Regions from separate parts of the Anaerosporomusa subterranea genome, predicted to be linked through region 1. Evidence: riboswitches for the same ligand, from Rfam matches in the RefSeq annotation. Region 1 holds a riboswitch; the other holds the start of a gene.
What was found. A riboswitch is a leader RNA that binds a small molecule or an ion and turns the genes downstream of it on or off. The one in region 1 is predicted to bind lysine.
Positions count from the first base shown of each region.

Region 2: linked by a shared signal. The riboswitch ahead of lysA (diaminopimelate decarboxylase) and the one ahead of dapB (4-hydroxy-tetrahydrodipicolinate reductase) in region 1 are both predicted to bind lysine.

Region 1 covers NZ_LSGP01000013.1:238,817-242,235, reverse strand. The annotation lists gene AXX12_RS04745 (aspartate-semialdehyde dehydrogenase) at 1-568, opposite strand, end outside; gene dapB (4-hydroxy-tetrahydrodipicolinate reductase) at 583-1,377, opposite strand; lysine riboswitch at 1,480-1,656, opposite strand; gene AXX12_RS04735 (general stress protein) at 1,746-2,426, opposite strand; gene AXX12_RS04730 (YlmC/YmxH family sporulation protein) at 2,504-2,782, opposite strand; gene AXX12_RS04725 (hypothetical protein) at 2,796-3,110, opposite strand; gene AXX12_RS04720 (YlmC/YmxH family sporulation protein) at 3,208-3,419, opposite strand, start outside.
Region 2 covers NZ_LSGP01000001.1:299,632-303,050, reverse strand. The annotation lists gene AXX12_RS01265 (serine hydrolase) at 1-615, shown strand, start outside; gene lysA (diaminopimelate decarboxylase) at 910-2,160, opposite strand; lysine riboswitch at 2,271-2,443, opposite strand; gene AXX12_RS01255 (aldo/keto reductase) at 2,595-3,419, opposite strand, start outside.

The sequences.
Region 1 (3,419 bases):
TTGCGCTTGGCAGAATGTTAGCTTGAACAGGTCTGCCAGCTAGTATGTCGGTCACTTGCTCAGTCAACTCATCAATCGCTTCTTTACCTGCTCCTGATACTGCTTGATATGTCGACACGACAATCCGCTTAATCTTGGCCCGATCATGGATTGGTTTTAGAGCCATAACCATAATGATAGTGGAACAATTCGGATTAGCGATGATCCCCTTATGGGAGTGTAACGCCTCTGGATTAACCTCTGGAACGACAAGTGGCACATCTGGATCCATACGGAATGCGCTTGAATTATCAATAACTATGGCGCCGCGGCGGACAGCTTCAGGCGCTAGAGTCTTGCTGGCCGCTCCACCTGCGAAAAGCGCAATATCAATCCCATTAAACGAGTCCGGTGTGGCTTCTTCCACTGTATATGTCTTACCTAGCACTTCAATTTGTTTGCCTGCAGAACGTTCTGACGCCAACAGTTTCAAATTATTGAAGGGAAAATTACGTTCTGCGATGAGTTTAAGGAACTCCTGACCTACGGCGCCGGTTGCTCCGAGAATAGCCACATTCGGTTTTTTCATTTTAAGTACCTCCGTTATTCTAGAATATTCTCCAGACCAAACACTAAACCGTCAACAGTTAACACCTTTTTACATGCCAAGACAACGCCAGGCATGAAGGATTCTCGAGAAACTGAGTCATGCCGAATTGTTAGCGTCTGACCTAGTCCGCCGAAGATCACTTCCTGATGCGCCACATAGCCAGGTAGCCGGACACTATGTATACGGATGCCACCTGTTTCGCCGCCACGGGCACCAGCCAGTTTTTCCACTTCTTGCGGATGGCCCTGACGCATCTGGCCGCGGGTTTCCATAATTAATTCAGCAGTACGAAGCGCGGTCCCTGAAGGAGCGTCTAGCTTCTGATCGTGATGTAGTTCGATGATTTCAACATGCGGAAAAACTGAGGCAGCTTCTTTGGCCAAGCGCATCATCAAAATGGCTCCCAATGAAAAATTCGGTGCAATAATGGCATTAACATGTCTCTCTTTACAAAGCTGCTTAACCGCTGCTACGTCGGCTTCAGATAGGCCGGTGGTTCCCACAACCGGACAAACGCCGTTACGGATGGCAATTTGCAAATTGTTCATTACTGACTCAGGACGGGTAAAATCAACCAATACTTGGGGGCGGGTTTCCTGAATGACAGTTTCTAAATCACTACCTACTACAACACCGATTTTGCTGGTTCCAATCAAATCACCAACATCGGAAAATTCAGATTTCACATCTACAGCACCGACCACACTCAAATGTTCATCTTTGTGCACGGCCTTTAGAACCTCGCGGCCCATTTTTCCATATGCACCGCACACTAATACCCGGATCATGTCATACACCTCCTAAAATAAAAGCAGTCAGTGAGCGAAGTTCTCACTGACTGCTTAACGCAGCCTTGTCAAACAAGGAAAAACAATTTGTTTCGCCTTGATTAGTGAGATAGCGCTCCACCATGAGGTAACATGGTGACAATCTTGTATATATTTTATACAAGACCAGCGAAAATGTCCCGGTGACACAATCGCTTCGGCAGACAACCCTTTTCTTTCAGATCATTGATACCACTCTTCCCTGAAAGTACTTTTGTTGCCTGCACCTCTACTACACTGTACGCAGGTCTGATTCTATTTAATTTATGTTCATTGTATCCCGTTAGTGACTATTGTGTCAATACTTTATTTCCAGTTTGCCAAGATCACTACTGTGCGTTACTGGCATGTGATTCCACATCTTTCGCTCCATTTTGCCGTAAAATGCTGGCTGCCTGATTAACAGAGCTATCAGATGTACGAATTACGGCCAAAATTCCGCCTTGCCGGACACTGTTCTCATAACGACGACTGACTTCCTCAGGAATCCCCCAGTCAATCAGACCGCCGGCGACACCTCCCATTACCGCACCACTTAATGCAGCGGCGATCGGTCCGACTGCCACGATTGGTCCTAATCCCGGAATGGCTAGAGCGCCTGCACCAAGCAGTAGGCCGCCAATGCCGCCAAGCGTACCTCCGGTAAGAGCCCCGTCGCTAATGTCATCTTCTGCATACTCTGTTTGATTTTGGCCTTGTTTAGATACGATATTAATTTCCTGATCGGAAAACCCCTGATTGCGCAGTTGGCTAACTGCTTGTTCAGCTTCACGTTTGGATTCGAAAATACCGATAACTACCTTTTGCCTGCCGGAAGCAACTTTGGCTTGTTGTCCACCGGCTTGAGTTGTCATTGTCGATTGCGAGGTCATATTAGTTTGTGAATTCATCCCAGTTTGTGTATTCGTATTTCCTGATGCTTGCATGCCTGCAGATTGCCCTTCTGCATAACTGGTCACGACAGGGCCGGTTTGATTTGTCATTTGCGAAGAATTGTTGTTGTTTTCCATGATATCTCCTCCTAGTATTGCCATGATGATAATAATATCCTGCCCCAATCAGTCGTTTTTATTCGCTTTAATCTGTTCTACCGATCATGACGAATTCCCATCAAACCTCGATCGGCTGAATCGCTCATATCTGTTATGATCACCTCGTCGCCAATTCGGCGGATTGACTGCCATGGTATAACTGCTCCTTTGCACTCACCGAATAGTTGTAACAAACCACCGCGTCCCGGCAGCAACAAGGATTCGATTTTGCCTGTCCTTGAATCGAAACCAAGATCACATTCTTCAACAATTCCTAGTCTAGCTCCATCGGCGATATTAATTACTTCTTTCCCCGTCATATCACTTAAACGCAAAATATCACCCCATCTATTCTGTATTCTCGGGGAACAGCCTTCTCCACAATGGTTGTGCTACCGCAACGCCAATTGCCAGTAATGCGATAGGATCAAAGGAAATTCCCGCCACTGCCAGCTTTTCTGGAATGTCCAGTTTCAAAAAAGAGACAAGTGCAATGATCGAGAGGTAAACGCCACCAGCAGTGGCAACTAATTCTTGCACTGCTATTGAAAACACGGTTTGTTGGACTTTAGAAGAATCAACTGCTCGCAAACAGCACATTCGCATCCATATGGACCCGCCAATTAAAATAATTAGCAGAATGATCAAAGCCCAAAAATGCATGCGCATCTCTCCCTAACCATCGTTACAGTAAGATATGCGATCACACCCCGGATTGATGTCAAAAAAAATAACGGCCTGAGCCGTTATTGTATATAGTTTATCGATCTAAGCGCTCGTAGTCGACTGAGGCCGTTGTTTCGACCAAGATAACATCCAAACCGATCTTATTAATTTTGTCCCATGGAATAATAATCTCTTCGTTTCTGCCAAAGAAGCCGAGAAATCGCCCATTGCCGGGAACTACAATCGCCGTCAGTTTTCCTGTCTCTACGTTGATCTCTATATCGGTAATATGTCCTAAGCATTTGC
Region 2 (3,419 bases), on a different contig from region 1:
GCCTTCCGTCGCGCCAGTATTGGCTGTCTCGACCTGTCAGATTCAGCCGAGGTCACACCCGCCGTACGGGTCGGTGGCGCTGGTCCGCTTGAACATGCGGCGTATGGAACCAGTATCAAATTGCTTGAGCTCATTGAGTTGATGATTACTGAAAGTGATAATACGGCCACTAATATTCTTATTCGAATTCTTGGCATGGATTCAGTCAATAAGCTGGCGTATACAATCGGCTGTCACAACACCCTCCTCGGCCGGCACATGATGGACTTTACCGCCCGCGCCGCCGGCAGAGATAACCTTACCTCTCCTACTGATATGAATATTCTGCTTGGCCGTCTCTATACCAATGGCTGCATCAATCCGGCCAGCTCCCAGGCCATGCTTGCCATCTTGCTACGTCAAACAGATAAATGCAAACTGCCACTGTTGCTGCCACCTGGCACAGTCATTGCTCACAAAACCGGTGAACTTGACGGCATTGAACACGACTCAGGTATCATCTATGGACAGACGCCATATATTCTGACGATCATGACAGAAAACTTGCCGGTCGAAGAACAGGGAAGACAAACCATTGCAGAGTTGTCGCGCATAGTGTATGATGCATTGCAATAATAAACCCGTTGAGACATTCTTTAGGGCGAACGGAGAACGCGAACCGCAGAGTACGCTGAGGAAAATTGCAGAGGGCTACGGCAGATTAGAACACAGTCCCGTTTCCCTTTGTGTACCGCCCCCTCTGTGTTCTCTGCGGTAAAACGCAACCTCGCTTCAAAGCCTAAAAAAGAGGAAGATTGCTTCACTCCGTTCGCAATGACAAACTGTGTCATCACGAGCAGAGCGCGGCGATCTTCCTCTAGTGCCCATTTTCCAGTTTTGGCCGGTTCCTATGGCTTCTGTGAGTTTATTCTATAAGCTGTTGAAATCTAAGGTTCCAAACAAATCCTCAAGTGTTTCCGCTCGGCGAATCAATTTTGCGCTGCCGTCTGGTCTAAGCAACACTTCGGCAGAGCGCAGCTTGCCATTATAATTGAAGCCCATTGCATGACCATGCGCACCAGCGTCATGAATCACAAGCAGATCATCGATATCTATTTTCGGCAGTTTGCGGTTAATCGCAAACTTATCGTTATTCTCACAGAGACCGCCGGAGACATCATACACGTGGCTTAATGGTTCATGTTCTTTGTCGACGACAGTGATGTGATGATAGGCCCCATACATGCCTGGGCGCATCAGGTTGGCCATGGAGGCGTCGACACCGATATAGTTTTTATAAATCTCTTTTTTATGCAGAACTCTTGTCACCAAATAGCCGTAGGGGCCAGTGATAACACGACCACATTCGAGCGCCAACGTCAGCGGAGCCAGTCCATTAGCGACAATCTTTGCTTCATAGGCAGCTTGAACGCCATTGCCAATCAGTTCTAAGTCGACAGCTTCTTGCTCAGGGCGGTAAGGAATGCCGATACCGCCGCCAAAGTTGACCATTTCAATGCGAATTCCTAGTTCTTGATGAATCTCAATGATCAGATCAAACATCATATTGGCAGTTTCTATGAAGTAGGCTGGATTCAGTTCATTCGATATAACCATTGTGTGGATGCCGAATCGTTTGACACCTTTATCCCGAAGGATACGATAACCTTCAACTATTTGTTCGCGGGTCAAGCCATATTTCGCTTCTTCGGGATTACCGATAATCGAATTGCCGCCCCGCAACGGTCCCGGATTGTAGCGGAACGAAATGAGATCCGGTAAACCGGCATGTTTCTCTAAATAGGCGATTTGAGTGATGTCATCAAGATTAATGATAGCTCCCAATTCGCGTGCCTTCTGGTATTCTTCAAACGGAGTATCATTTGAGGTGAACATGATGTTCTCGCCGGTAATGCCGCTCTTTTCTGCTAAAACCAGTTCAGCCAATGAGCTGCAGTCCGCGCCTATTCCCTCTTCGCGCAATAATGAAAGAATATGCGGATTTGGCGTTGCCTTGACAGCAAAATATTCCTTAAATTTCGGAGCCCAGGAAAACGCAGCCAATAGTCTCCTGGCGTTTGCCCGAATTGCTTGTTCATCATAAATATGCAAAGGTGTCGGATATTCTTGAATAATTGATTCTAGTTGTTCTTTTGTAAAAGGCAATTTCTTTTCAGCCATTATACTTTCCTCCCGGAGTTTTTTCAGAAACAATGCAATACTTTACAACTAAAAAATAAAGCGGCAGCAAGTACTCTCGCAGCCGCTAGGCAGACATTGTCAAATCCCGCTTGCAAGATAGCACTCCACCTACAGTCAGGTGACAGTCTTATACCTGTTTAGCATAAGCCCAGCAATTTACCTTTGCCTGCGGTTAATCGCTTCGGCGATGACCCCTTTTAGCGCCAATCTTTGCTGGCGACTCCTGACACCTACTCATGGTCTTCGCTCCTCTATCCAGACAATATTAAATTTTGTATATATCATACAGTAATACCCTCTGAGTGTCAATAGCAGATGGTCATAGCAGCTTGCACTATTATTGCCATATCGATACGTTCTGCCGATACTATAGTCTACTCTTTATTTTCGCCAATTTCCCGGAAATAATCACATTATTCTTGGCCGAATTCTTTACAGTGCTCTTGGTAGAGATCATAGTATTTATGCAGAATCTCCGGTATCGGCAGATTATATGGACATCGTGGCAAACATACTCCGCATTGGATGCATTTATCGATGCTTTCCATAGCCTGACGATTGAAGTTTACCGCCGTTTTTGCTGACATTCTACCAGCAAGCACCTTATAACCCATGGCAGGAGTGATCATGACACCATGCGGACAAGGCTGACAGTACTCGCAGCGTCTGCAGAATTGCCGGCCTAGTTCCTGTCTATAAAGTTCCATCTTTGCGAGATCTGACTCAGTCAAATGGTTAGGTTTCTGATAAAAACCGACAATCTGATCGACCGATTCCACCGAGTCAAAGCCTGGAATGGGAATAACCGCCGGATACTGCCGCAAAAAGGCAAACGCCAGAGCAGCATCGTCGATTACGCCACCAGCGAATGGTTTCATGCCGATAATTCCCAGACCGAGTTGTTCAGCCAGCGGATGCAGTTCGCTGCTTGGTGCGTTTTCAATGAAGTTAAACGGAAACTGCACTGTGACAAATAACTTGGTCTGAATTAACTTGATCGCCATTGGCAGACTGTGGGAAGTCACCCCGATGTGACGAACTTTTCCCGCCTGTTGCGCCTTCAGCACGGCTTCCAGGGCGCCACCGGGGCCAGTTATCTGCTCCCACGCACTATCTTGCGCAACTTGGTGGAATTGAAAGAGATCAATATAGTCTGTTTGCATCATTGTAAGACTGTTGTTAATATGCTCTGTAGTACCTGTTGCATCCCGTTTCATACTTTTTGTTGCAATAACTAC